3 regions of the Comamonas sp. AG1104 genome follow, and region 1 is predicted to be linked to each of the others. Evidence: predicted binding sites of a transcription regulator. Region 1 holds the regulator's gene; each other region holds the start of a gene.

The links. Region 1 encodes LexA, which represses DNA repair genes until DNA is damaged. Its sites were predicted from a motif close to ACTGTATNNNNATACAGT; they were not measured.
Region 2: a site for LexA is predicted at 6,921-6,938, ahead of DFO48_RS02905 (VRR-NUC domain-containing protein). Genes of this name have one in related genera too.
Region 3: a site for LexA is predicted at 7,681-7,698, ahead of recA (recombinase RecA). Genes of this name have one in related genera too.

Annotation. Positions count from the first base shown of each region.
Region 1 covers NZ_QQAS01000005.1:303,701-313,491, reverse strand. Annotated here, with positions in the region: gene DFO48_RS16085 (universal stress protein) at 1-262, opposite strand, end outside; gene DFO48_RS16080 (hypothetical protein) at 534-815, opposite strand; gene DFO48_RS16075 (FABP family protein) at 980-1,621, opposite strand; gene DFO48_RS16070 (DNA breaking-rejoining protein) at 1,706-2,035, opposite strand; gene DFO48_RS16065 (hypothetical protein) at 2,206-2,514, opposite strand; gene DFO48_RS16060 (hypothetical protein) at 3,572-3,898, shown strand; gene DFO48_RS16055 (universal stress protein) at 4,205-4,666, opposite strand; gene DFO48_RS16050 (hypothetical protein) at 4,811-5,056, opposite strand; gene DFO48_RS16045 (hypothetical protein) at 5,476-5,898, opposite strand; gene lexA (transcriptional repressor LexA) at 6,069-6,740, opposite strand; gene DFO48_RS16035 (asparaginase) at 6,823-7,806, shown strand; gene adk (adenylate kinase) at 8,083-8,739, opposite strand; gene kdsB (3-deoxy-manno-octulosonate cytidylyltransferase) at 9,129-9,791, opposite strand, start outside.
Region 2 covers NZ_QQAS01000001.1:661,071-670,861, forward strand. Annotated here, with positions in the region: gene DFO48_RS02870 (HlyD family secretion protein) at 1-373, shown strand, start outside; gene DFO48_RS02875 (efflux transporter outer membrane subunit) at 370-1,818, shown strand; gene DFO48_RS02880 (ribosomal protein L7/L12) at 1,873-2,577, opposite strand; gene DFO48_RS02885 (YwqG family protein) at 2,615-3,379, opposite strand; gene DFO48_RS02890 (type 1 glutamine amidotransferase) at 3,506-4,288, opposite strand; gene DFO48_RS02895 (potassium transporter Kup) at 4,507-6,420, shown strand; gene DFO48_RS02900 (carboxymuconolactone decarboxylase family protein) at 6,471-6,800, opposite strand; gene DFO48_RS02905 (VRR-NUC domain-containing protein) at 7,014-8,687, shown strand; gene DFO48_RS02910 (ATP-dependent DNA helicase) at 8,684-9,791, shown strand, end outside.
Region 3 covers NZ_QQAS01000004.1:352,519-362,309, reverse strand. Annotated here, with positions in the region: gene sucC (ADP-forming succinate--CoA ligase subunit beta) at 1-888, opposite strand, end outside; gene argC (N-acetyl-gamma-glutamyl-phosphate reductase) at 1,361-2,293, shown strand; gene cycA (D-serine/D-alanine/glycine transporter) at 2,562-3,974, shown strand; gene yddG (aromatic amino acid DMT transporter YddG) at 4,112-5,032, shown strand; gene DFO48_RS13465 (hypothetical protein) at 5,058-5,792, opposite strand; gene recX (recombination regulator RecX) at 5,855-6,331, opposite strand; gene recA (recombinase RecA) at 6,514-7,623, opposite strand; gene DFO48_RS13450 (MarR family winged helix-turn-helix transcriptional regulator) at 7,762-8,253, shown strand; gene DFO48_RS13445 (response regulator transcription factor) at 8,363-9,040, shown strand; gene DFO48_RS13440 (sensor histidine kinase) at 9,132-9,791, shown strand, end outside.

The DNA.
Region 1 (9,791 bases):
TCTGGCAGGCCACGCCCTCGGTCTTGGCAATTTCCAGGGCAGCGTGCAATACCTGATCTGCTTCCTTCTGGGCGCTCTTGTCGAACTCGGCGGAGTTGTAGGCGATCAGCGCCTCTGCTCCGTAAATCATGGCTGCGTAATCCGGCATCACATACAGCGCCGTCACCTGTGCGCCTTGTTCCTTCGCCAGCTGTATGCCTGCGCGCAGCGCGGCCTCAGAGAGTTTCGAGCCGTCCGTAGGAATCAAAATGTGCTTGAACATATCCAGCCTCCTTGCGCATTGGTGCGCGTCTTGTTGCCAAATCAATTCGACCTATCAGCAAACTCATACTCACACTCCAGGGCTGCTAATGCAACACCTTGAAATGAGTATTCAGACGGTTTCTTGATGGAAATCAAATCCATGAAGGTGCAGGTAAAAGCTGCCTCAAGCCCTTATCCATAAAGCGTTAGAGGTTATCAAAAGCAGACTATTCGCGGCGCTGGGCGCGTTGAGTCAGGCGTTGGACGCTGGCTGCTGCCAGCTTGGCCAGTCAGGCATCGGCCGCGCCGATGATTCCAACGTCGGCAATGCGCCACAGCAGGTTGTCGAAGGAGGCCGGCATCAGGTCCGTCGCAATCGGCTGTGCATTGGTAGGAGGGCGGCGTAATTCAGTTTCGGCAGGTGGCTGCTGTGCGCTCATTGGTCGGCATCGCTCTGTATCAAAGGTCGTGAACGCACTGCGGTGCGCCCAGACAGCAGCCTTCGCGACCAGATTGAAGGCCTGCGCCATGCGCTGAGTGTCGGCAGCCTGCTGGGAATGGCCTTCATGCATTGAAATGCATTCATACAGGCCAGTTTGAAGGCAAGCGCCTTCTTTCCCGCAAGGTCCATGGCCAGCATGCGTAAGGCCATTACGGACGATGCAGTAATCGGGGAGTGTGCGCCCTGTGGAACCAGTGAATTCGGCCGGGGCGTGGAGTCCTTTGATGGCGCCAATCAGATTTCAACTGCGGCCCTTGCCGTGGGGTTGGGAGTGGGCTCGCCAATCTTGTGCAAGGTGTTGCGGTCGGTGTGGGCAAAAGGCTCGCTCTGACCAGGGATGGTCAATGTGGTTTCCTGCTCGTACGACCAAGTGCCGTCCGAGTGCTTGGTGACGGTGATGGTATAGGCGTCGGTTCTGAAGGCGTGTTCCAGAAATGGGTTGCTGGAGATGCCGTTGACGGTGGAGCCGCGCTCTGCCCTGAGAGTGAAGCTGGTGGCGTCGGCCGTGGTCTTGCCTGTGGCCATGGCGGTCTGTCCGCGCGGGATGGTCAGGGTCTGGATGATGTTGCCGGTGGCAGGCTCCCACAGCCAGTAACCGACCTGGTCGTGAAAGGTTTCCACATCGTCAGGCTTGACGATGCGTGTGTGGTAACGCAGGCCGTAGAAGAGCTGTGGCCCGTTGGTTTGCGCGTCGATGGGCTGGCATTCCATGTGCTCGATAAAGGCCTGCTTTTCAGGCCCGTCAGCCTTGGGATTGATATCCAGGCCGCGCTTGCCGGTCCAGATGCCGGCCATGCCGGTCAGGGGGCCGAGGTTGGCCAGAGTATTCACATCCGGCGTGGGCTCGGTGTAGATGTCTTTGGGAAAGTTTTCCATATCGTGTAACGGGCTTTCACTTTGAATCTGTTGAAGCCAGTTTACAAGCCATGGACTGAGGGGTTCTTGATGGCAGTCAAGCTGTCAGGTGCTTTCTTCGGTGGTGAGCGTAAAGCGTGCACTTTCGCCGCGCTGGGCGGCTTCACGCGTGAGGAAGATCAGCACGCGATAGCTGGCACCACGCTCGATGCGGAAGGTGCAGATGTTGTTGTTGGCCGAGCCTTGGCATAGAGGCTGGGCAGAGCCGTCCTTGAAGACGTTCATCTGGCTGGACGGGTTGTTGGTGTTGAGCGTGACGGTCATGCGCTGGAAGGGCCGCGTTTCGAGCCCGTATTGCACGATACCGTTGCCCGTGATCTGGCCGCTGTAGGAGTTGGTGTAGCCGCCCGGGGTTGTAAAGGCGGCCTGTGCCATGGAGCTGCTGCTGAGATGTAGCGTCATTAGACTGAGCAGGGCAGCAGTTGCAAGCATCGGTTGGAAGCGGGTCATGCAACTCTCCTGAATGTGTTGGACAGGATGGCGCTCCTGGCGCAGCGGCGGGTGTCTATGCCGACAGCCAAGCCACCATCCCCCGCCGCCGCACCCTAGCGGCAGGAGACATTGCGCCAACTGAATTTGCCGTCGTTAAAGAACTCTGTCCATACCGACATGATGGGAGCCTGACGGTAAGAGAACGTAATCTGGTTAGGGATCTTTGGTCCTAGTGCGGCAGGCTGTCCATCCTTGTCGAAGACCTTGACGATGTAGAGCGTGACGCCTCCGTCCTCGTCTGTGTGCAGGACTACCCGGTAGTCCTTGGTGAAGAGATCCCAGTCGAATTGCTTGGTCACATACGTGTGCAGACGGACAAAAGCGCGGTTCGCGTTTTTGGCGGCAGGATTAACTTTTCTCATGACGACACTCCCTGTTGCTCAACGACTTGCCGCAGGACCTGCGAGCTGACATTTCATTGCATTTGACTGATGTTGTATCAAGCGGATGTAAGGAAGTATGTAGGCACTTACAGATCGCGCTAATGGATAGACCAGATCTGATGTGTGAGCTTCTTTGAAGCGCTGAGGAGGTGCTTTGCCGGTGCCGCTGTCATCTTTTCTTGATGAAGTGGCCGTGCTAAGTAACTGAGTGAAAAGATAGATTTTTTTAATGAAATCTATCCTGAGCGGGCGTGGGTTTGAGCGTAGAAGTTGCCTGATGAAGGCAATCTTTAGAGGGGTACATTGAGTTTCAGGATCACGATGTTCGAGGCTTGGGTCGTTGAAAGGATGGCTGAATAGCTTGCCGGAATTCCAACAAGCAAGTCATCGGTAGGTGCTCCCGGGATACTTCGCAGAGTGGGGAGTGCTCTTGCTGGCAGCGCTGTTTTCGTACTGCTGCTTTCGAGTCTCATGCAGGTTGATCTGGGCCACATGGGGGGAGCTCAATCATGCGCCATGCGCCGGCCTGCCCAGCCCCTCAATCTGTGAGGCCAGGGCAACCAAAGGCGCAGGGCGCAGGAGTCTGCGTGGTCGATGGAACCGCCCTGAATGGCACCAGGTTGGCCTGCAAAGTACGCACAAAGAGCATCTGCATATAGCCAAATACTTTTTTGATGGGTACTGTTTCGCCGAGATCACCGGAAGGTGTGGTGGCTGAGCAGCTGGCAAGCGTCCAAAAGCCAGCTTATCAAATCCTTGAGATATGCCACCTTGCAGGCTCAGGGTTCATCCTGGCTCTGGCCAGTCTCGCTCTGCCAGTGTCTCTCAGGCCAGTCATCAAGCAGTGTTAAACCCTGAACCTATTGGTGATGTAGATTTTGTTTCTGCTGCACTTTTCGGTAAATTGGGCGTAGGAAAATTCTGATTTTGATGTGCAAGTGGCGATCTAGCCCGGAGCCCTACTGAATTAAAAAAGCCCATGTCCCACCACCTGCAATACACTTTTGCCTCCCGTCTAGATGCCTGGATCAGGCATATGAAGCTGGCCAAGCCTTGTCATACGCAGCAGATGGCTTATGAGCTGGTGATCGACAGCTGGGTGCAAACGAATGCAGAGCTTGGTGCTTCGCAGGAATTTTTGAAGGCCTTGCGCCGGCGTCGGCTGTGCGAGGAGCATGGCTGGCGGGGGGTGAATACGAGCGTTGCACACTGGGATCTGGATGATGCACACACTGTGCGGATCTATCTGCACGAAGACGGCTCCATCGTCGTGCAGCAAATGGACTCGCAGAATCTCCAGATTCTGTTCACCTTGCCTGGGCATCGTGAGCGATTGGGAGAAGTATCGGAGCGATGTGCTTAGCAGCCAAAAAAATGCCCGCGCAAGGCGGGCAAGTTTCGGGGTCCTCTCGATCCGGTTCTGCAGCTCACACAGTCAATGCATTTGAATAGTTGGCTGAGGCGCTACTTTGGTCTCAATCGCCGTTTATCGCTCTTGCACTGTTGCTGACGCGTTTGAACGGTTGACAGGTTGCCCCATCGGGTGCGGCCAGCAACTCCTGATTGGCTGGCCTGCATATTGCAGCCATGACTTGCAAGTCGCTTGAGCCCATCTTGTATCGAGGCAAGCGTGCGACATGCAGGACTGCTATTCGATATTTCTGGCTCCTTAATGTTTGCCGGTGGAAGCGGGCCGGTGTACCAGCACCGGGACATGGCTGTGGGTCAGGACGCGCTGGGTTTCGCTGCCCAGCAAAATTCCGCCGATACCTTTGCGACCGTGTGAAGCCATGCAAATCAGGTCGCATTGCAATTCCTGCGCCTGCTTAACAATGGCTTGGTAAACAGAGGCGTGGGTGACCCGCACAAAGTTGCAGGGTACGCCTTCAGGTCTGGCAATCTGGTCAACGAACTGCAAAGCCGCATCTGCATCGCTGTTGGCACTTCGCTCGAACTCTGCGCTGTTGTAAGTCAACAGTGCGTCTGCGCCGTAGATGATGGCGCGGTAGTCGGGCATGACATAAAGGCCGGTCACCTTGGCGCCTTGCTCACGCGCAAGCAGAACGCCAGCACGCACGGCAGCCTCTGACAGTTTGGTGCCATCGGTGGGAATGAGCAGGTGCTTGAACATGTTCAGCCTCCTGATGCCGGAAGATGTGCCTGAGAATCAATTTATTCCAATATTTCGAGCCGCGCAATGCCTAGTTTTTGAATGCGGCACAGTTGTAGATAGGAGGTAAGACTCTGTAACGAGGGTCGGTCGCGTCGAGTTGTCTCATTCCTCGGGCGAAGAGGGAACGCGATTGAGGATTTCGCCAGTGGCCTCTATCTCGAACTGCTGTGGATTGAGCCAGTTGACCTCCTGGTGATCGGCAGTTTCAAAGTAAATGGAAGATGGACGTATGGAGACTCCATGCGGCATGTCGATCTCATCAAAACTCTGATAGACCAGAATCAGGCGCAGATCTCCATTGGCGTCTTTGGCCTGTATGTGCTGCAAGAGCTTGCGGTAGGCACTCATAGGACGCCCTCGTTGACATGTGTATATGAATGTTTCCACTGTCGAAGAGGTGCCGCAATACCCTGATCCGGGTATCCGTTCTGACGGATATTCGCGCCTGACAAGGAGTTCTGCAGACTGCGAGGCTTGTGCGAAATGCGTTCCGGCTGACAGGCCCAGGCAGAGCATCGGCAAAAAATTTACATGGCGATCCAGATCGTTCGGCGCAAATACAGAGGGCCCGCACTGACGATATCGAGTTTTTCGCCTATGCACTGTGGGTAGAGTTGTCTGGCGCCATATCTGCCAGCCGATGGATCAAGAGCGTTGAGATGGCTTGCTGTCGGATGCATATGGTAGCTTTGTTGCATCGCCTGCGGGCCTAGCGCGGGTCGGGCTCGGGGCCGCATCAATGCAGGCAGTCAAACCTCACTGTGCTTTCAGACTTGCGGGGCTGTTTGCTCATGGAGTGCCATACGCTCCAGCGCGGCGCAGACATCGGCCATGCGTCCGCAGATCAGCAGGCATTCGGGCTGCTTGCTCGGTTCTCGCTGCACGATTTTGAGAAGCCGTGGAGAGGCCGCTTGCATCGACTGGTCGGCTATTGGCGAGTGCAGCTCTGGGGTCGCTGCAAAGACCTGAGGGGGAAGCGTTTTGCTGCCCAGACGACTGCGGCTGCGGTTGGCGCGGATGACAGGGACGCCGATCTGCTTCGCCTTTGGACGATTGGTAGTGAAGGACACGTGCTCTGCAGCGGTTTCGCTTGCGTCATCGGAGCTGAAGTTCGGGTTGAGCGACAGCGTGGCAGGCAGGCTTTTCAGGGTCAGGCGTGTCAAAGCCTGCAGTGATGTGGCGAATCCCATTTGGCAACTCCTTTTGATGACCTTGCGGCATGGATAAGGGCAGGATTGCATTCTTTCGGCAAAGCTCCGCCCAGGGCGAGGCTCAACGGCTTCGCGCCTACCACCTGGGCTTGAGAGGGGAAGAGGCTCGGTGCCTCCGCTGCATAGACGGAGGAGGGGTCGTCTGCCCGTTACATGAACATGCTGTTGCGGATAAGGCCTACAGCCAGGCCTTCGATGGCGAATGGTTCTTCAGGATCGACGTGAATGATCTTGTAGTCGGGGTTCTCGGGCAGCAGCTCGATACCCTGAGGAGTGCGCTTGAAGCGCTTGACGGTAACGTCATCACCGAGGCGGGCCACCACAATCTGGCCGTTGCGCGCTTCATGCGTAGCCTGTACCGCCAGCAGGTCGCCGTCCATGATGCCCGCATCACGCATGGACATGCCACGCACTTTGAGCAGGTAGTCGGGCTTGGCGGCAAACAGGCTGGGCTCGACCGAATAGCTTTGATCGATATGTTCCTGGGCCAGAATAGGCGAGCCGGCAGCGACGCGGCCAACCAGAGGAAGCACCAGCGGTGCCAGGGCCGTCAGCGGCAGCGCAAAGCTGGCGCCGCGTGCCGCATTGATGTTGCGCACGGTATCGGCGCGCAGGCGAATGCCGCGCGATGTGCCGCTGACCAGGTCTATGACGCCCTTGCGGGCCAGTGCCTGCAAATGCTCTTCTGCAGCGTTGGCCGACTTGAAGCCAAAGGTACTGGCAATCTCGGCCCGGGTAGGGGGCGCACCCGTGCGAGCGATGGTGGACTGGATGAGGTCCAGAATCTGCTGCTGGCGGGGAGTGAGCTTGGGGTGGTCCATGGGCATTCCTTGATCGATCGATGATGAATACTGTGTGTTCATCCAGTACCTGTATTTTTAATCAGTTTGAAGAGGACTGCAAGTGGAACGTGACAAAAATATCGTCATCCTGGGCACGGGCGGCACGATTGCAGGTGTCGCCGAGCAGGCTGGCGCCAGCGTGGGCTATCGTGCGGCCCAACTGGGCGTGGCTCAGCTGTTGCAGGCCGTGCCGGACCTGGAGCGCGTTGCTGCTGCGTCACTGCAGGCGGAGCAGCTGGCGCAGCTGGACAGCAAGGATATGGATCACGCGACCTGGCATGCACTGGCGCTGCGCTGTGCCGAGCTGCTCGCGCGAGATGATGTGAGCGGCATTGTCATCACCCACGGCACCGACACCCTGGAGGAAACCGCCTGGTTCCTGCAATGCGTTCTGCGCCCGGCAAAGCCCGTGGTGCTGACATGTGCCATGCGCCCGGCCACAGCCATCTCGGCCGACGGTCCGGGCAATCTGCGCGATGCCGTGGCCTGTGCGGCCGATACGCAGGCTGCTGGTCGCGGTGTGCTTGCCGTGGTGGCGGGCCGGGTGTTCAGCGCACGCCAGGTGCGCAAGGTGCATCCCTACCGTGTGGATGCCTTCGATGGCAGCGGCGCCGGTCCGCAGGGCTGGGTGGAAGAGGGGCTGCTGCGCTGGGCTACGGGCGGACTGCCTGGGGCTGCTGCGGCTGGCTCGCCTGCGATCGCTTTACCGCCCGCAGGTCAATGGCCCCAGGTGGAGCTGCTGCACAGTCATGCGGGCTGCAACAGTGCAGTGGCGCTGGCGGTGATGCAGGCCTGGCATGCGGCAGGCGTGCGTGCCGTGGTGGTGGTGGGCACGGGCAATGGGACGGTCCATCAGGCATTGGGGCCAGCCCTGGACTGGGCGCAGGCGCAGGGCATGGCTTTGCGCATCACGACCCGGTGCGAGGAGGGACAGGTGGTGCAGGCCGAGGGAGCGCTGGATGGCCGTGTGAGCAGCCTGCCGGCGGCCAAGGCCCGAATCAGCCTGATGCTGGAGCTGATGGGCTGGCCTCGCGCATTGGGTTGATGCTCTTATTATGAGAGCTTCTGGCCTTTATTGATACAGAGTATCTATGCTGTTTTGGTTTGAAATCCAATGAGTGTAGGCGCAGGCAGCTATGAATATTGATGGCTCCAACGCCATCCTCGGTACAGCTTTTTCGCACCGGACTGATGTCGGCCGGAAGGGCGGGAGCACGAGCTTCAAGAACAAAAAAGGCCGGTGAGGACACCGGCCTTTTTTGCCCAGAGATGCCTGGCCGCGAAAAGTCGGCAAGGCTCCATGAGCGAGTGATCAGGGCGATCAGGAAGCCAGAGCGGCCAGAGCGCGTTCGGTGATTTCTTCAACGCTACCTGTGCCGCTGATGGCGCGGTACTTGGGGGCCGCTGCTGCATCGGCCTTGGCCCAGTTGCTGTAGTAGTCCACCAGAGGACGTGTCTGGCTGCTGTAGACGTCTAGGCGCTTCTTGACGGTTTCTTCCTTGTCGTCTTCGCGCTGCACCAGGTCTTCACCGGTCACGTCGTCCTTGCCTTCCACCTTGGGAGGGTTGAACTTGACGTGGTAGGTGCGGCCAGAGGCGGGGTGGCTGCGGCGGCCGCTCATGCGTTCGATGATGGCGTCGAAGGGCACGTCGATTTCCAGCACATAGTCCAGTTTCACGCCGGCGGCCTTCATGGCGTCGGCCTGGGGGATGGTGCGGGGGAAGCCGTCAAACAGGAAACCCTTGGCACAGTCGGGCTGAGCAATGCGTTCCTTGACCAGGTTGATGATCAGATCGTCGCTGACCAGTTGGCCGGCGTCCATCACGGCCTTGGCTTGCAGACCCAGAGGGGTGCCAGCCTTGACGGCGGCGCGCAGCATGTCGCCCGTGGAGATTTGAGGGATACCGTACTTTTGGCAAATGAAGGCCGCCTGAGTGCCTTTGCCGGCGCCGGGTGCACCCAACAAAATCAGTTTCATGGAAATCCTTGAGGAGAGTAGAAATTCTTGCTGGCCCAGGCAGACGGGTGGTCGTCCGTAGTCCCCGGGCCGTATTTTTTCGCGGGCAAGGATAGCACGCACAAGACCAACACAGGCTTACACAATTCAGTCAAGGCTGTCACAAGTGCGGCCAATTGAAGGCATGGATCCGCTGCAAACGCGATTGCTGTAGTTGTAATCCAAGTGCCGAAACCGTTACATATGCTATTTTGACTATGCGGAAAGTATAGCGATCAGCGCTTTCCTGGACTGGCCCAGGGCCCTTTGGGCTGCTCTGGCCGGCGGGGCTGCTGCTGGCTTGATGCGGGAGCATCCCTGGAAGAAGATGGCCTGCGCACCGGTGTCGCCAAGGTGCGCAGGTCTTTTTCTCAAACAGCAAAAACAGCGCGCACGCGCTCAAGGTCTTCGGGCGTGTCGACGCCGGCACCCGGTGCATCGGGCGTGATATGCACGGCAATGCGGTGGCCGTGCCAGAGGGCGCGCAACTGCTCCAGCTGCTCCATGGCTTCGGTCGGCGCGGGTGCCAGTTGTGGGAACTCGCGCAGAAAACCGGCCTTGTAGCTATAGATGCCAATATGGCGCAGCGGTGTGAAACCTGTGTGACCGGCCTTGGGGGCCGCCGTCTGCCACCAGGCTTCATCGCCGTGGTCGCGCGAGAAAGGGATGGGCGCGCGGCTGAAATAGCTGGCCAGACCCTTGGCGTCACAGACCACCTTCACCACATTCGGGTTGCGGTAGTCCGTCAGGCTGTCGATAGGATGAGCCGCCGTGCCCATGCTGGCTTCGGGGCGGGCCAGCAGCAGTTGTGCTACGGCTTCGATGAGCTTGGGGTCGATCAGCGGCTCGTCGCCTTGCACATTGACGACCACCTCGTCGCCAGACAGGCCCAGTTGCGCACAGGCTTCGGCCAGACGGTCGCTGCCGCTTGGATGATCCTTGCGCGTCAGAATGGCCTGGACGCCATGCTCTGCGCAGGCCGCCACAATGCTCTCGTCGTCGGCCGCCACCACGCAGCGGGCTGCGCCGGCCAC
Region 2 (9,791 bases), on a different contig from region 1:
CAAGGAAACCCAGACCGCTCGGGTGCAGATCGGCCAGCTCGTGAGCTTCAGCGTGGACGCACTGGGCGGCTTGCGCCTCACGGGCCATGTGCTGGAGATTGCGCCAGCCACGGGTTCGGAGTTCAGCGTGCTCAAGGCCGACAACGCCACGGGTAATTTCACCAAGGTCGTCCAGCGTCTGCCCATCAAGATAGCCATCGATGAGGGTCAGGCCGATGCGGCGCGTCTGCGCCCCGGCATGTCGGTCATCGTGCGCCTCGATACTGCACAAAAAGTAGAGCATTCAGCGCATACCCAGCAGGCGATTGATGCCGATTTGGCTCAAAAATCTCAAGCGCCCGCAGCTTCTGCATCCGAACAGGCCAAGCCATGAAGAACGCCCTTCATACCGTGCGTGCCTTGCCCCTGGCGCTGGCATTCCTCGTGGCTGGTTGCAGCGTGCCCAGTCTGACCCGGGCCCCGGACAGCGCTCAGCCTGCGGTGCCGGCCAGCTGGAGCACGGATCAGGCCGCAGGTGGTGCCAGCGTAGTCCAGACCGGTTGGTGGCAGGCCTTTGGTGATGCGCAGCTGAGTCGCTGGGTGGAACTGGCGCTTGCGCGCAACAACGATGTACTCACAGCCCTGGCCAGGGTGGAGGAGGCACGCGCGAATCTCGATGTGACGGGCTCGGCGGCTGCACCGCAGCTGTCGCTCAGCGCAACGGGCTCGGCCAACCGCAGCTTGAGCGCGAGAACCGGCCAGATGGTGCATGTGCGTTCGGCCCAGCCCGTGCTGCAAGCGAGCTGGGAGCTGGATCTCTGGGACCGCCTGGGCAGTATGAGCCGGGCCGCCGATCAGCGCCTGCAGGCCAGCCAGGCGGATCGCGACGCAGTACATTTGACGGTGGCCGCGACCGTGGCGCAGGCCTATATCGCTCTGCGCTCGCTGCAGGCCCAGCTGGCCGTGGCCGAGGATACGGTGAAGTCGCGCGAGGAAGCGGTGCGCCTGCTCACCGACCAGGTGCGTGTGGGCTATATCTCGCAGCTGCAGCAAAGCCAGGCGCTGGCCGAGCTGGAAAGCGTGCGGCAATCGGTGCAGCAGCTGTCTCTGGCGCTGCAGCGCCAGCGCATAGTGCTGATGCAGTTGGTGGGCGGCAGCGGTGACGACCAGGCACAGGCCTTGGCCCGTACCACATTGAGCGACCATGCCAGGCTCGAGTCCATGAGCTTGCCTGCCATGCCTGCACCTGGCTTGCCATCGGGCTTGCTGGAGCGCCGCCCCGATATTGCACGTGCCCAGCTGCTGCTGGCGGCCAGCGACAGCAATCTTGCGGCACAGCGCGCGTCCTTTTTGCCGCAGGTGAGCCTGAGTGCGAACTTCGGCAGCCTGTTCATCAACGCGCTGAATTACAACCCGGCCCGGGTCTGGTCGTTGGGCGGCAGCATTCTGGCCCCGCTGTTCAACGGCGGTCGCCTGCAGGGCCAGTTCGATGCGGCATCTGCCCAGCGCGATCAGGCCGCCTATGCCTATCGCGGTGTGGTCATCAAGGCCTTTGGCGATGTGGAAACAGCCCTGGTCAGTTCCCAGCAGCTGCAAGCCCAGTGGGAGCATGCCAAGGAACGCGAAAAAGTGCTTGGTCGTACCCTGGGTTTTGCCAAGGATCGGTATGAGGCCGGCTACGCCAGCTATCTGGAGGAGCTGGATGCCCAGCGCAATCTGTTTGCCGTGCAGCAGGAAGTGCTGCGCCTGCGTCAGAGCCAGCTGGAAAACGCCGTGGCGCTGTACCAGGCACTGGGTGGCGGCTGGCAGTTGGCCGATGCAACTGCCCCGCAACCTTGAATCTGAGCCGAAAGCTCCTGGAAAGTGAGCCTTCTCCGCCTGTGTTTTATGGGTTTAAAGCATCTTGAAGTAATACCAAAGGCCGACGGCAGCCAGTGCCAGCACCAGCAGCCACAGATACCGGCCTTGCCCTCTGGGGACTTCTCCCGGCGATGGCGCTCCGGGCTGAAAGCGGTTTGGTACGCTGGCCTGCACCGATTGCCGTTGCAGGATCTGCCAGTCCAGCGCAATCCCATCCATGGCCGCATCGATATGGTCCTTGGCCTGGGCAAGACCCAGGCCCGTGGCATCGCGCAGCAGCTTGATGGCCTCGATCTTGTTGCCGCGTGCCATGGCGTCTTCCACCTCGGCCCTGGTTTCTGCGGGCACTGTGTTCGCGCCGGACATCAACGCCTCTATGGCCTCTGCATGATCGCCGCTCACGGTGACGCTGGTGGTGGTCTTGCCATTGACGGTCGTGGTGGTGGTCTTGATGGAAGAGAAGGAGCTGCCGGGCACGGTGTCGGCCCGATTCAGCTGATCCAGCAGCAAAGTGGCATCCTTCATGCCCAGTTTGTCCAGCTGCTCGCGCAACTGCTGCATGGCCTGCGTCCGCTCTGCTGCGCCATGTTGGACAAAGTCCGGCTCGTCGCTGGCTTCCAGCAGGTCTTTGGCCTCCTTCAAACCCAGCCCGCTTTGCTCGCGCAGCTGTTTGATGGCTTCGATCTTGTGACCGTTTTGCCAGTGCCTGAGGATCTCTGCTGAAATTTGTGTGGGCATGAACTGCTCTTTATGGTTGTGGCTGTTGAACCCGGCGTCAGCCGCAGTCCACCTGCAAATGGCTGAAGTCCCTGGCGCGTAGCCTGGCATCCTCGATAAAGGCCATGAGGCGTGCGCCGTCCTGCCAGCACCAGTGGAACTGCTCATGCGACTGCAGCGTCAGTAGAGAGCGCCAGTGCGAGCTGCCGGGGTGTTCCTCGGCCTCGGGCGTGGGGTCGTAGCCCAGGCTGTCCCAGGAGGGGCGGCCCAGCAGATAGTCGCGAGGCAGATCGCCGCTTTCCTCAAGCCCATGGAGCCAGTCCTGGAGTTCATCGAACTCCACTGGCCAGTCCTTGCGCAGCTCCTCGTGACGAGGAAGGTCGATGCCGTTCTCAAACTGAAGCGCACGGCTGTCCGTGACCCACTGGTGGGGAGCCTGGATCTCATGCATGTCGCTGATGTCCGGCCAGTAGAAGGCCTTGAGATAGTCCTGGTCGCGCCAGAAGATGGCGTCGTCCTCGTCAAAGCCGTAGAACAGCGACAGCAGGCCGCTGGCCGGCAGCTCTGCAGGGCGGCCGGGCCCGCCCGGGAGCTCGGCAAAGTTGACCTGTCCGACAAACAGGTAGTGGCCGTCCGGATGCTCGGGCCAGGCAAAGCCCGCAGGCACCATGGGCTGGCCGCCAAAGCGGCTTTGCAGGGGCGTGCCCATTGTGTGGCCCAGGCGAATGGCCACGGCGGGCTGGGCCAGATTCAGAAAGTATTGCTTGTGCGCCTTCAGCAGTGGCGAGGCATCCAGGTGTTTTTCAAGCGTTGTGAAGTCCATGAAGCTTGGAGCAGTGAGTTTGCAGGCTATTCTGACCCAGACAGCGGCCGTGCCTTGCCAGAGACCGTCCGCCAGATGCAAAAAAACGTCTGTTCATTGCATTCCTGGACTCTGATGCTTGCAAATTCATAGCTGCATGCGAAGGTATGCATTGGACTTAAGGCGAAATCGGCTCAAAGCTTCCGAGGAATTGCTGCACGAAACCGACACCGGCCTGTCCAACTGATCGGTCCATGCCTTGTAGGTGCGCAGAGCCATGGCATGCAGCCGGTCTATGTGTTGCGGCAGCCGGTTCAGGATCTGGGCCTCGCTCTGAACGGCCGGTCCCCGGGCCTGCAGCAGCTCATCGTGGCCCTCGCCGCACCATTGGCGCACGCTGTCTGCGGTCACTTCCAGATGGCCTTGAAACGCCCATTGCCGGCCATGGACAAAGCCCTTGTTCAGGCAATGCTGTCCGTACATGGTGCGCCTGGCGGCCATCGGAATGTCGAATGTGTCGTAATGCCAGTTGAAGATGGTGGCTTGCGCGGGCAGGTTCATCAGTTGCTGGGCGCTGGGGGTGATACGGACTTCGCTCCAGCCTATGTTCGGGCAGGGGTTGCGCCATACGCGTGCGCCCATGGCGCGGGCCAGCATTTGCGCGCCGAAGCAGTGGCCCAGCACGGGGATGTCGTACTGCAGGGCACTTTGCAGCAGGCAGCGCTCTTCATCGATCCAGAGCAACTGCTCGTTGGCGCAATGGTTGCTGCCCAGCACGATGATGCCGCGATAGTCGCGCGCATTGGCCGGGGCCGCGCCTTCGGCACAGGGATCTAGCAGCACATGGGCAATGTCTTGCTGACGCAGATGGTCGAGCAGGATGCCGGGACCTTGCGATGCTTCGTGCTGGAGGATGGCGACAGGCTTCATGGGAGACGGGCTTGAAGGGCAAGCCGGTTGTTGTGAAGCCTTGAATCTAGAAAATCAGGCCTCAAGCCCTAGTATGGATTGTGGCTGCTGCTATCAAGATTGCATAAAGAAAGACAGCTCGGTCCGGCGTCATCCAGGCTTCTCAATTTCCGTCAGCGTGCCATACTGGGCTGCCGCCGCCCGGCTGCGGTGGCCTTTATCACTGCAAAAGCATGGCTATGTCACAAAGCAAACACGGGCTTCATGGGGCTGGGAGTACGGGGCAGGGCAGCAGCCAGTCGGCACTGACATTGGCGGCTTTGGGCGTGGTTTTTGGCGATATCGGCACCAGCCCGCTCTATGCCTTCAAGGAGGCTTTTACAGGCACACATGGGCTGACGGTGGGTCCCGAAAATGTGCTGGCCGCGCTCTCGGCCCTGCTGTGGGCTGTGATCGTCATCGTCGCTATCAAGTATGTGTGGGTGGTGCTCAGCCACGATAACGATGGAGAGGGCGGCGTGCTGGCGCTGACGGCGCTGGCCCACCGCGTGATGGGCGATCAGTCGCGCCGCTCCCGCTTTGTGGTCGGGGCCGGCGTGTTTGCGGCTGCACTGTTCTATGGTGATGCCATCATCACGCCGGCGATTTCTGTGCTCTCTGCCGTGGAGGGCATGAGCATTGCCACGCCAGAGTTCGAGCATTTCATCGTACCTATCACGATAGGTATTCTGATCGGACTGTTTTCCATTCAGATGAAGGGCACCAGTGTGGTGGGGAGGCTGTTCGGCCCGGTCACCATTGTCTGGTTCCTATGCATTGCCTGGGCAGGTGTGGCCAGCATTGTGCAGACGCCCATGGTGCTGGAGGCCGTCAACCCGCTGCATGCGCTTCGCTTCGCCGTGCAACACACGGACAAGGCCTTCTTCCTGCTATCGGCCGTGTTTCTGGCCATGACAGGTGCAGAGGCCCTCTATGCCGATATGGGTCACTTCGGCAGCCGGGCCGTGCGTCTGGGCTGGTATGGGTTGGTGTTCCCGGCTCTGATGCTCAATTACTTCGGCCAGGGCGCGTTGCTGTTGCGCGATGCGACTGCGGCCAGCAATCCCTTTTTCTTGCTGGCTTCGCCGTCCTGGTTGCTGATTTTTGTGGTGCTGGCCACGGCTGCCACGGTGATTGCCTCGCAGGCGACCATCTCGGGGGCTTATTCCATGACGCTGCAGGCCAGCCGTCTGGGGTATCTGCCGCGTGTGCGTGTGTTGCATACCTCCGATCAGGAGCAGGGGCAGATCTATATCCCCAGCGTGAACTGGTTGATGCTGCTGGCCGTGATCGCGCTGGTGCTGGCCTTCAAGTCCTCGGGGGCATTGGCGGCGGCCTATGGCATTGCCGTGTCGGGCACCATGCTGATCACCACCATGCTGGTGGGCTTTGTGGTCTATCTGGGGCGCAGCCGCGCAAGAGTCGCCACATTGGCAGCACTGGCCTGTTTTGCGGTGCTGGAGATAGGTTTTTTTGCCTCCAACCTGACCAAGCTGGAGCAGGGCGGCTGGCTGCCGCTGACGCTGGGCGCCATCATCTTCATTGCGCTGACGACATGGCGCGACGGCACCCAACTGGTGGCCGAACATCGCCGTCGCCTTGATATTCCCATGAGCGATCTGATGAGCTCGCCCATGAGCGGCGTGCCGGTAGTGTCCGGCACGGCCGTCTATCTGACTTCCGACCCCAAGCTGGTGCCGAACGCGCTGTTCCACAATCTCAAGCATTTCAAGGTCATGCATGAGCAGACGGTATTTCTCCACGTGATCAACGAGAACACGCCGTATGTGCATGATGGCGAGCGCCTGCAACTGAAGCCCATGTGCAATGGGGTCTGGGCACTGGACATGCATTTCGGCTTTCGCGAGCAGCCTGATATTCCGGCGGCGCTCCAGCGGATTGCACCGGATGTCGATGGCGAGATACCGAATCTGGACCCCATGACGACCAGCTTTTTCGTGGCCAGGGTGCAGGTGGTGGACGGGCCCGGCGGTCTTTCCGCCTGGCGCTGCGCTCTGTTTGGCTGGATGTCCCGACAGTCGGCCAGCGCGGCGACTTATTACAAGTTGCCAGCCAACCAGGTGGTGGAGCTGGGCACGCAGGTCGTGCTTTGAATGGTAGGGAGGCAAGCCAGCCAAGCACTGGCTACCATGTTTTTAGAGTCTTATTCGTCCAAAGCGTCCAGGGCCCGCGCCGAGTAGACCATGGCGGCGCCCGCATTCAAGGCCACAGCCACACCCAGAGCTTCGGCAATTTCCTCCCGGCTGGCACCGGCTGCCTTGGCAGCCTTGGTATGCACGGCAATGCAGCCGTCGCAGCGCGTGGTAACGCCCACGGCAATCGCAATCAGCTCGCGAGTCTTGGCATCAAGATGAGCGGTCTTCTTGCCCGCGCTGGACAGGGCCTTGTAGCCCTCCATGGTGCCTGGGCTCAACTCGGAAAACTCTCCCAGGCTGCCTGCCAATTCCTTGCGGTATTCGTTCCAGTCCAGCATTGCCTGCTCCTTGTTGAATGAAGCTTTGATTGTGTGCCACTGTCATCGGGCATTCAAGCTACAAGCGTTTCGTCCGCTGAGCAGCAATCGTTGAGTGGGTGAATCTGCAGGGATTTTCGAACTGTATGAAAATACAGGTCCCATCGTTGGCATCCACCCATCTTCTCGCCAAGCATTTTGTAATGCGTCATCGTGACCGAATCCCAAGCCGCCATTCTTCCGCCGCACCGCTTCTACTATCTGCACAACTTCCAGCAGGCGCTGGACTGGTTGGCGCAGCGCTATGGCGATCTGCTCAGCGAGCAGGAGGTTGATTTCATCGCCGGCTTTGCACGCCTGCCACAGAGCTCCAGGGCGCTGCTGGTACGCATGCTGATGCGGCGCGGGCCCTGGTTTCGCGCCAGCAAGCTGGCCTACGAGGAGATTCCAGTGACGGTTGATGCCGCAGCGCCCCTGCTTGAGCGTGGCTGGCTCAGTGCCACCGAGCCCATGGAGGTGGTCGAGCTGTTCGGCCTGCACACCAAACCCGAGCTATTGCGGATCTTGACTGGTTTTGAACTGTGTTCTTCCATGCGTAAGGCCGAGATGCTGCAGCTGCTGGCCGAGAGGCAACCCGAGCCCCGGTCTTATGCCGTCTGGTACCCAGGGGCCGTGGAGCCAGTCTGGCGCGTCATGGTGGGCGAGCTGGGAGAGCGTCTGAGGCTGATGTTCTTTGGCAATCTCTATCAGGACTGGTCGGAGTTCGTGCTGGCCGACCTCGGTATTTTCCGCTATGAGCCGGTGGCGCTGGATGCTGACTCGCGCGCATTTCAGCGCCGCGAAGATCTGGACTTCTATCTGGAGATATCGGCCCGGCGCCAGGCTCTCGATGAAGGCGTGGAGCCCGCACAACTGCTGCCTGCACTTGTTGAAAACCATAGCGAAAACCCGTGGCTGGACATGCGCAGGGCCAAGGTCCTGCTGAAGCTTGGCCAGGAGTGCGAGAGGCTGCAGGACTGGCCGCTGGCAGCTCAGGCCTATGGGGCCAGCCGCTATGCGGGTGCACGTCACCGTCATATTCGCGTGCTGGAGCGCATGCAATGCTTCGACCAGGCGCTGGCTCTTGCCAGCCAGGCGCAAGCCGCGCCTGAAAGTGAAGAGGAGCGTCAGCGCGTGGCGCGCATGTTGCCGCGTCTGAGCCGCAGCCTGGGGCTGGTGGCTGCGGGGCGCCAGCCTGCTCTGGCCCCGGCCGTGGCGGCCCTGCGCAGCGATGTGCTGCTGGACCGACCCACCCAGCCCATGGCGGTGGAGTTCGCGCTTCAATTCCATTGGCATAGAGACGATGCGCCGGTGTTCTATGTGGAGAACGCGTTGGTCAACTCGCTATTCGGTCTGCTGTGCTGGCCCGCCATCTTTGCGCCGCTGCCGGGGGCGTTTTTTCATCCCTTCCAGAGTGGGCCGTCCGATCTGGGCGCACCGGATTTTGTGCTGCGCCGCCAGCCCATGTTTGACGCCTGTCTGGCCGAGCTGGAGGACGGTCGCTATCGGGCCTCGATTTGCCGGCGTTTTGCCGACAAGCAAGGGGTCCAGTCGCCGTTCGTGTTTTGGGGCACATTGACGCAAGAACTGCTGGAGCTGGCGCTCGATTGCATGCCTGCAGTCCATCTGCGGATTTTGTTCACACGGCTGCTGCTGGATGTGAAAGCCAACCGCACCGGCTTTCCCGATCTGGTGCGCTTCTGGCCCCGGCGGTCCGATTCCGGTTCACGCTATGAGCTGGTGGAAGTCAAAGCGCCGGGTGACAAGCTGCAGGACAACCAGATTCGCTGGCTGGCCTATTGCACGGAGCAGGGCATTCCCGTGAGCGTCTGCCATGTACAGTGGCGTGACGAAGGTGGCGCGCCATGAAGCCTGCGCTTAGCGTGGCAGTACGCACACTGTGCGAGTTCACGGCGCGCGGCGGCGATCTGGATCTGCGCTTCACGCCTGCGCCCAGTGCGCTGGAGGGTATGGAAGGCCATGCCGTGGTGCAGAAACGGCGTAAAAACATCAGTGGCTACGAAACGGAGCTGGCGCTCAGCGGCCGGTTCGAAGAGCTGCAGGTTCGCGGCCGGGCCGATGGCTTCGATGCCGTCAAGCAGCAACTCGAAGAGATCAAGACGTACCGGGGCCGGCTCGACGGCGTGCGCCCTCATCACCGGGCCTTGCACTGGGCCCAGGCCAGGGTCTATGGTCATTTGCTGTGTCAGGAGCGCGGCCTTGAGCGGATCAAGCTGGCGCTGGTTTATTTCCAGATCGGCAGCGCAGAGGAGACCGTGCTGGTGGAAGAGTGCTCTGCCACCGAACTGCAAGCCTTTTTCGAGTTGCAATGTGCCCGTTATCTCGAATGGGCACGTCGCGAGGACGCCCACCGTCAGGCGCGCGATGGGGCCATGGCGCAGCTGAAATTTCCCATGCCGGCTTTCAGATCCGGGCAGCGGGAGCTGGCCGTGGCCGTCTATCGTACGGCCCATGCCATCGAAGGCGGTCGTTGCCTGATGGCCCAGGCCCCGACCGGCATCGGAAAGACCCTGGCTACGATTTTTCCCATGCTCAAGAGCATGGCAGCAGTCATGGCCAAGGGGGCCTCGGAGGCTGATGCAGCCGGTCTGGACAAGCTGTTCTTTCTCACTGCCAAGGGCACTGGCCATGGACTGGCCCTGCATGCGCTGGGCCAGCTGCAGCAAGCCTTGCCGGCATCGACATCGGCATCGGCATCGGCATCGGCATCGGCATCGGCATCGGCATCGGCATCGTTTGCGCCACTGCGTGTCCTGGACATGAAGGCGCGCGAAAAGACCTGTGAGCATCCCGACAAGGCCTGCCATGGAGAGTCCTGTCCGTTAGCGCGTGGCTTCTTTGACCGACTGCCTGCGGCCAGGCAACAGGCGCTGCAACTGCCGCTCTGGGATGGACCGGCGTTGCGGACTCTGGCCTTGGAGCATGGCATCTGTCCCTATTATCTGTCGCAAG
Region 3 (9,791 bases), on a different contig from region 1:
CTCGGCCGTAGCGCCACCGCCCACGTCCAGGAAGTTGGCAGGTTCGCCGCCGAACAGCTTGATGGTGTCCATGGTGGCCATGGCCAGACCGGCGCCGTTCACCAGGCAGCCGATGTTGCCATCCAGGGAGATGTAGGCCAGATCGAACTTGGAGGCTTCGATTTCAGCAGCGTCTTCTTCGTCCAGATCGCGGAAGGCCACGATTTCGGGGTGACGGAACAGCGCGTTGGGGTCGAAGTTGAACTTGGCGTCCAGGGCCATCAGGTCGCCCTTGGAGTCGCAGTTCAGGGGGTTGATTTCCACCAGCGACGCGTCGGTGTCCATGTAGCACTTGTAGATCTTGGCGAACAGATCCACGGCCTGGTCCACGGACTTGCCTTCCAGACCGATGGCAGCCGCCACCTTGCGCGATTGCGCTTCGGTGATGCCGGTCAGGGGGTCGATCATCTCGGTGATGATCTTTTCGGGAGTGGAGTGAGCCACTTCCTCGATGTCCATGCCGCCTTCGCTGGAAGCGATCAGGGCAACCTTCTGTGTGGCGCGGTCAGTCACCAGCGACACATACAGCTCGTTCTTGATGTCGGCGCCGTCTTCGATATACAGGCGGCGAACCTTCTGGCCTTCGGGGCCGGTCTGGTGAGTCACCAGCTGCATGCCCAGGATCTGCTCGGACAGCTTTTGCACGTCCTCGATGGACTTGGCAACCTTCACGCCGCCGCCCTTGCCGCGGCCGCCAGCGTGAATCTGGGCCTTCACCACCCACACGGGTCCACCCAGCTTCTGGGCTGCTTCAACAGCCTCTTGCACGGTAAACGCAGGAATGCCACGGGGAACGGGCACACCAAATTGGCGCAAGATTTCCTTGCCTTGGTATTCATGAATCTTCATGACTTTGTCTCTCTGAACTGAGGGGAAATACCCGCTTGCCACCGACTCGGGGGAGCCTGGCCATCGGGTTCATATGACATGGCGAGCAGGAATGTACCATGCTGCACCGCGCAAAACGACACCTGAACATGCGCAAAATCCACAATTTCGCGCAACTTTGTCGTGTTCCGGAAACAGCTGCAATGCCTTGAATTCTTTAGGGAAATTATTCCTACACGATATCTTTTCTTCCCGCAACTTTCTTATGTCTTATATACGAGTTAAAGGCATTGAGGCAGCGGCTGGCAATGTGCTGACAACTGCGAATAGCTGCTACGTCTACTGGGCCATTCGCGCAAGACTTGCCTAAAAGACAGGCAATGCACATCCCTGACGAGATTCAAGGACAATCACCGCTCGGAAAGCGGCAATGGTGCCGCAGGCAGCGGCATATAAACCAAGAAATGCGCGCGCCGGTGCAGGAGAAAATGCAATGGCAAAAGTCTTTATTGACGGAGAAGCAGGAACCACGGGTCTGCAGATCCGTGATCGTCTGGTCGATTGTGCAGGTGTGGAGTTGGTCAGCATCGACCCCGCACTGCGCAAGGACCCGGCCGCCAAACGCGCTCTGATTGCCGGTGTGGATCTGGTCATCCTCTGCCTGCACGACGATGCCGCCCGTGAAACGGCAGCCATGGTGGACTCCATCACCGCAGAAACCGGCCGCGCCATCAAGATCATCGACGCCTCCACCGCCCACCGCACGGCCGCAGGCTGGGTCTACGGCTTCCCCGAACTGCGCGTCGGCCAGCTCGACGCCGTGAAGAGCGCCACCCGGGTCTCCAACCCCGGCTGCTACGCCACTGGCGCCATCGCCCTGCTGGCACCGCTGGTGGCTGCCGGCCTGATTCCCGCCGACTACCCCGTGAGCCTGCCTTCCGTGTCCGGCTACACCGGCGGCGGCCGCACCATGATCGAGGCCTATGAAGGCGGCGATGCTGCACCTTACGAAGCCTACGCTCTGGGCCTGTCGCACAAGCACATTCCCGAAATCCTGCACTACACCGGCATGACCCGCCGCCCCGTGTTCATCCCCGCCGTGAGCAACTTTGCCCAGGGCATGCTGGTGCAGCTGCCGCTGCACCTGGATCTGCTGCCCGGCGCGCCCAAGGCCGCCGACCTGCACGACGCGCTGGCCAGCCATTACGCCCAGACCAACACCAGCGCCAACTGGGTCAGCGTGCTGCCGCCCACGGACGACAACAAGCTGGCCGCCGACACCCTGGCCAATACCAACAAGCTGGAGCTGCGCGTGTTTGCCAACGAGCAATATCGCCAGGCCGTGCTGATCGCACGTCTGGACAATCTGGGCAAGGGTGCCAGCGGTGCCGCCGTGCAGAACCTGCAGCTCATGCTGGGCCTGTAAGCGCGGGCCCGGCCTGGGCTTCGACTCGCTACGGTTGTCATAGCAGCAGGCGCTTGTCCGACGGGAGCCTGCGTCTGCATTCGCTCCATATCCCTGATGCCTGCCCAGCACCAGCCCGGATTCCAATACCCCTGATGCCATAGACCGGCTTGGTTTATCCTTGCCGACTCCTAGGATTTCAGGTTTCCTGCCAGCCATTGCGGTCCGGCGCCGCAGCGGCGGCGTTGCCGTTCGTGGCGACGGCAACTTTTGCAAAGGTTTCCCTCAGATGACTCGCAAGGCATCAGGCGCGCCGGGCCAGGATGGCCACGACCACCTGCAACGCAACCTCACCAACCGCCACATACAGCTGATCGCCATCGGCGGCGCCATAGGCACGGGCCTGTTCATGGGCTCGGGCAAGACAATCAGCCTGGCCGGGCCGTCCATCGTCTTTGTGTACATGGCCATCGGCATCATGCTGTTCTTCGTGATGCGGGCCATGGGCGAGCTGCTGCTGTCCAATCTGCAGTACCGCTCCTTCATCGATTTCTCTGCCGATCTGCTGGGCCCCTGGGCGGGCTTTTTCACGGGCTGGACCTACTGGTTCTGCTGGATCGTCACCGGCATCGCAGATGTGATTGCCATCACCGGCTACGCGCAGTTCTGGTTCCCCGACATCCCGCAGTGGCTGCCTGCCATTGCCTGCGTGCTGCTGCTGCTGGGCCTGAACCTGCTGACGGTGAAGCTGTTCGGCGAGACCGAGTTCTGGTTCGCCATGATCAAGATCGTGGCCATCGTGACGCTGATCGGCGTGGGCCTGTGGATGGTGTTCTCGGGCTTTGTATCGCCTGCGGGCCGTCAGGCTGCGCTGGCCAATCTCTGGAATGACGGCGGCATGTTCCCCAACGGCCTGATGGGCTTTTTCGCGGGCTTCCAGATTGCGGTGTTCGCCTTTGTCGGCATCGAACTGGTGGGCACCACCGCCGCCGAGGCCAAGGATCCGGAGCGCACGCTGCCGCGCGCCATCAACTCGATTCCCGTGCGCATCATCGTCTTCTACGTGCTGGCGCTGGTGGCCATCATGACCGTCACACCCTGGCGCGACGTGGTGCCGGGCAAGAGCCCGTTTGTGGAACTGTTCGTGCTGGCCGGTCTGCCCGCCGCCGCCGGCATCATCAACTTCGTGGTGCTGACCTCGGCCGCCTCCTCGGCCAACAGCGGAGTGTTCTCCACCAGCCGCATGCTCTACGGCCTGTCGCTCAAGGGCGATGCGCCCAAGTCCTTCGGCACCCTGTCCTCGCGCAGCGTGCCTTCGCGCGGCCTCATGTTTTCGTGCATCTGTCTGCTGGCAGGCGCTTTCCTGATGTGGATGATTCCCGATCTGATGGAAGCCTTCACCCTGGTGACCACGGTATCGGCCATTCTGTTCATGTTTGTCTGGTCGCTGATTCTGCTGTCCTACATCGCCTACCGCCGCCAGCGTGCAGCGCTGCACCTGGCCTCCCGCTTCAGGATGCCCGGCGGCGTTCCCATGTGCGTGGCCTGCCTGGCCTTCTTCGCGGGTATTCTGGTGCTGCTCACGCTCAAGGACGATACGCGCCAGGCGCTGATCGTCACCCCGCTGTGGTTTGTGCTGCTGGGCGTGGCCTACCAGTTCGTGCGCAAGCGCGCCGCAGCCGGCGTGGTGGCCATTCAGTAAGCTCGGCGCACAATGCGCGGCATTCTTGTTTTGGATAGCAGCTGACGCTTTCCCAGCATGGAATTTCAGGTGTTTCACCTGAAATTCCTTATTTGACGGGCGCAAGCAGCTATTGTTTTGATAACCCGGCCGGTCCTATGTCCCAGAATCCCAACCTTCAGCACCGCGCCACCCCGATAGGCCTGCTGGCCGTGCTCTGCTGGAGCTGCACCGTGGGTCTGATGCGCGCCGTGGCCGAGCCGCTGGGCCCGGTCGGCGGCGCAGCCTGCCTCTACACCATGGCCGCGCTGTGCATCGCCGTGGCGCGCGGACGCAAGGGCTGGCGCGAGCTGGCCCGCTGGCGCAGCATGCATCCGGCCTATCTCTGGGGCTGCGGCCTGCTGTTCGTGGTCTACGAGATCTGCCTGTCCGTGGCCGTGGGCCTGGCTCACGATCGTAACCAGGCCATGGAGATCGGGCTCATCAACTACCTCTGGCCCAGCCTCACCATCGTGCTGGCCGTGCTGTGCGGCCAGCAGGCGGCACGCTGGTGGCTGTGGCCCGGCGTACTGATCTGCCTGTGGGGCCTGGCGCGCGTGCTGGGCGGCGAAAGCTTCAGCCTGCCGGTCATGTGGAGCCATGTGCTGGGCAACCCGCTGGCCTATGGCATGGGTTTTGCCGCCGCCCTGCTCTGGCCGGCCTATTCACTGCTGGCGCGCCGCCACGGTGCGGGCTTCAACGCCGTGGGCCTGTTCGTGACCTGGACTGCCCTGGCGCTGTGGCTCAAATGGCTGATGCTGGGCGACCCACAGCCCATGCACTGGACCTGGCTCACCGCCGGCCAGGTGGTCCTGGTCGGCGCACTCACGGCGCTGGGCTATAGCTGCTGGGAGCATGGCATCCAGCATGGCAAGCTGGCCCTGCTGGCAGCGGCGTCCTATTTCACGCCCGTGCTCTCGGCGCTGATGGCCAGCGCCCTGCTGCAGGTGCTGCCGGGCTGGAGCTTCTGGCAGGGCGTGGCCCTGGTCACGCTGGGCTCGCTGATCTGCTGGTGGGCGACGCGCAGCAGCCGGGACTAGGCCTGCACCGCGCCCGCCCGGGCCCTCAGGCAGTCAGCCAGATGCCAAAGCCGAGCACGGCGGCATGTCCGGCCAGCAAGATCCAAAGCAGCGTCCAGGGCGGCTCGGTCAGGCCCTGCAGCATCTCCTGGATGCGGGCGCCCAGAAAGGCGCGCAGCGCCGGATCGTCCTTGCCGCCTTCGCTGCCCCACTGGGCGCGCGTGTGGCCCCATTCCTCGAGCAGATCGGCCAGCGGCAGACGATTGAGCACGCTGCGCACCACGAACTGCACGGCACGCCCGTTGCCGACCCAGGGCTGCAGATGCTCCATCGCAGCGCCCACGGTGAGCAGGTCGGCCGCCTTGTGCAGGGCCTTGTGAGCGCTGGGCAGGGCCTCGATGCGCTGCGCCAGCATGGCCGCCAGACGCTCGGCCAGGCCCTGACCGTAGCGCGCCACCAGCTTGCCTGCCGCGCGAGCGCGGCCCAGCTGCAGACCGACCATGAGATAGGCGGGGATGATGAAGATCAGCACCACAGCCACCAGCAGCGGCGGCGACATCAGCAGGCTGATCACGGCGCCGTAGATGCCGGTATGGGCCGAGGCATGAATGCCCTGGCCGGGGTCGGCCATCAGGCGGGAAAAATAGAACACGGCCGCGCCGCAGCCCAGCACCAGGGCCAGCAAGGCACCGAGCATCAGGCCGCCCAGCAGCGATTTGCCGGCACTCAGGCCCACGCGCAGGGCGGATGGGGCATCAGGGGGTTGCGAAGCAGTCAGCACGTGGGTCCCTCCGGTGTAAGAAGCTGTTGCCGCCGCAGGCGGGCGGGGACCGGGTGGCCGCCTCAGTCCTCGTCCTCGCAGTCGGGTGCAGGGGAGTATGGGGCATCGCGCAGCACGCGTGAAGCCACATCTGCCGAAAAGCCGCGCGAAGCCAGAAAGCGCAGCTGCCTGGCCTTTTCCTTGAGGTCGACGGGCACGCTGCCAAAGCGCTTGCACCACAGCGCGCGCGCGCGCTGCAGCTCGCTGCCGCGCAGCTGCTCGCCCGCCTGACGCACGGTCTCGTCATCAAGCCCCTTGCTGCGCAGATCATGCACCAGACGCGCTGCACCATATCGGCCGGCCTTGCTGCGCAAGACAGACTCGACCACGCGCTCCACGCTGATGAAGCCCCGCTGCTCCAGCTCGTCGAGCACGGCATTCAGATCATCGCCCTCCTCTACATGGGCGGCCAGCTTGCGCTGCAGCTCCAGCCGCGAATGCTCGCGCTGCGCCAGCAGCTTGAGGGCGCGGCCCTTGAGTGAAAGCTTGGCAAAGCTCACGACGCATCTCCAGAAACAAAAAGGCGCAGGACGAACCTGCGCAAAGATGGCAAACCTTTTGAGCAATGAGGCCCGTACTCAGACACTGGCGTTCATCAAGCCAGGGACATCAAGCAAGGGCCGCACCGCAGCGAGGATGTCGTCCCCTTTCGCGAAAGGCGCAAGCGCCTCAGGGGGAAGAATCAGCCTTCAATCACTCCGTCCTTGTCCACCTTGCCCTTGCCGCCCTTGGCAGGCTTGGCTTCGGCAGCCGCAGCACCGTCCACGGGCAGCAGCTTGATGCCCAGGCTTTCGCGGACCTTGTTTTCGATCTCAATGGCCAGCGCGGGGTTCTCGCGCAGGAACTCACGCGAGTTGTCACGGCCCTGGCCGATTTTTTCGCCGTTGTAGGCATACCAGGCACCGCTCTTTTCCAGAATCTTGGCGTTCACGCCCATATCCAGAATCTCGCCTTCGCGGCTGATGCCTTCGCCAAACAGAATGTCGAACTCTGCCGTCTTGAAGGGGGGCGAGACCTTGTTCTTCACGACCTTGACCTTGGTTTCGTTGCCGATGGCCTCGTCGCCCTTCTTGATGGTGCCGGTGCGGCGGATATCCAGACGCACGGAGGCATAGAACTTCAGCGCATTGCCGCCGGTGGTGGTCTCGGGCGAACCGAACATCACGCCGATCTTCATGCGGATCTGGTTGATGAAGATGACCATGCAGTTGGTCTTCTTGATGGTGGCCGTCAGCTTGCGCAGGGCCTGGCTCATCAGGCGGGCCTGCAGGCCGGGCAGGGCGTCGCCCATCTCGCCTTCGATTTCGGCCTTGGGCGTCAGTGCGGCCACCGAGTCGATGACGATCAGGTCCACGGCACCCGAACGCACCAGACTGTCGCAGATCTCCAGGGCCTGCTCACCGGTGTCGGGCTGGCTGATCAGCACGTCGCTGAGGTTCACGCCCAGCTTCTGGGCATAGCTGGTGTCCAGCGCATGTTCGGCGTCGATAAAGGCGCAGGTGCCGCCCTGCTTTTGCATCTCGGCAATGACCTGCAACGTCAGCGTGGTCTTGCCCGAGGATTCGGGACCGTAGATTTCAATCACGCGGCCACGAGGCAGACCACCTACGCCCAGCGCGATGTCCAGACCCAGAGAGCCGGTGGAGACGACCTGAATGTCTTCGATAGCCTCACCTTCACCGAGCTTCATGATGGTGCCCTTGCCGAACTGCTTTTCGATCTGGGCCAGGGCTGCAGCCAGGGCTTTGGCTTTTTCGCTGTTGGCGTCGTTGGTCTTGGCGATGGCGTTCATATCAGGCTCCGAAGTAGGTGAATGACTGTCTGTGGCCAGCCCTGTTGTTGCATTCAGGCTGGATGCTTGAACAGTAGTTTAGAGGCTGATACTGCGAATTTATTTAAATATTTAGTCAGTTTGCCTTACTATTTATTCATGTCAGAAATCGCCCCCGTCACCCCGCCCGCCGATGCCTGGCGCCAGACCCATCTGGGCCGTCTGCTGGGCCATGCCATGCGCCGCTTCGATGCGCGCGTGCTGCAGCTCATGGCGCGTGCAGTGGAGGTGCCGCTGGCCCTGTCCAATCTGGCGGCGCGCGACAAGGTGGGGGCAGCCCATATCCACATCACGCGCCATCTGTCGCTGGCTGGCGACCGGCTCACCGATCTGGCCGACAAGGCCGGCATGACCAAGCAGGCCATGGCCGATCTGGTGACGCAGTGCGAAGCCTGGGGCCTGGTCACGCGCGAGGCCGACCCGCATGATGCGCGCGCCAGGCGCGTGCGCTTCACCGATGCGGGCCTGGCCTGGCTACAGGCTTTTCACGACGCCGTAAGCCAGGCCGAGGCCGAGTTTCGCGAAGCCGTGGGCGCGGATGTGGCCACCGTGGTCGCGCTGGGCCTGGAAGCCTATGCCGAAGGCTACTGAGATTCGACGCCTGTAAGCGGCTGTCGAGAATTGCCCCGAACAGCCATGGGCCATCCCTACAATGGCAGCAAAAGTGCAAACAGGCACACATAACAAGCAGGAGACACACATGCGCATACTGATTGCCGAAGACGACCAGGTGCTGGCAGACGGCCTGCTGCGCACGCTGCGCAGCTCGGGCGCCGTCGTCAGCCATGTGGCCAATGGCAGCGAGGCCGATACCGCCTTGCTGACCAGCAGCGAATTCGATTTGCTGATTCTCGATCTGGGCCTGCCCAAGGTGCACGGCCTGGAAGTGCTCAAGCGCCTGCGTGGGCGCGGCGATGCGCTTCCGGTGCTGATTCTCACGGCCGCCGACTCGATCGAAGAGCGCGTACAGGGCCTGGACTATGGTGCCGATGACTACATGGCCAAGCCGTTTGCGCTGTCCGAGCTGGAAGCGCGCGTGCGCGCCCTCACGCGTCGCGGCATGGGCGGCGCCAGCTCCACCATCAAGCACGGCCCGCTGGTCTATGACCAGACCGGCCGGGTGGCCACCATCGACGGCAAGATGGTGGAGCTGTCGGCGCGCGAGCTGGGCCTGCTGGAGGTGCTGCTGCAGCGCGCGGGCCGTCTGGTCAGCAAGGACCAGCTGGTGGAGCGCCTGTGCGAATGGGGCGAAGAGGTGAGCAACAACGCCATCGAGGTCTATATCCACCGCCTGCGCAAGAAAATCGAGAAAGGTCCGATCCGCATCGCCACCGTACGCGGCCTCGGTTACTGCCTGGAAAAAATCACCCCCCCCTGAGCGGCTTTGCCGCTTCCCCCCAGGGGGACGGCAGCCTTGGCTTCGGGGCGGCCCTCGCTGGCTGCCTCTTGCATGAGATAGCGCCCCACCCATGAAGATCTTTCAGCGTGAGCAGCGATCCCTCTTTGGCGAGATCCTCGACTGGATGCTCACGCCGCTGCTGCTGCTCTGGCCCGTGAGCCTGGCGCTGACCTGGCTGGTGGCCCAGGGTCTGGCCAACAAGCCCTTCGACCGCGCGCTGGAGTACAACGCCCAGGCCCTGGCTCAGCTGGTCATCGTGCAACGCGGCAAGGTGCAGTTCAATCTGCCGCAGTCGGCCAGCGAGATCCTGCGCGCCGATGAATCGGACACGGTGTTCTTCCAGGTCAGCGGCACCAGGGGCGAATATCTGGCGGGCGAGCGCGACCTGCCCCGCCCGCCCGCCATCGACGAGGACCCGCCCACCGGCACGGTGCTGCTGCGCGACGAGGAATACAAGGGCATCGATCTGCGCGTGGCCTACATCTGGGTGCGCATGCCGCTGCCCGGCGAGCCCAGCGCTCTGGTGCAGGTCGCGGAAACACGCGAAAAGCGCAGCGTGCTGGCCACGGAAATCATCAAGGGCGTGATGCTGCCGCAGTTCGTCATCCTGCCGCTGGCCGCCCTGCTGGTGTGGCTGGCACTGGCGCGCGGCATCAAGCCGCTGCACCGGCTCGAAGAGCGCATCCGCGCGCGCAAGCCAGAGGATCTCTCGCCCATCAACCACAAGGAT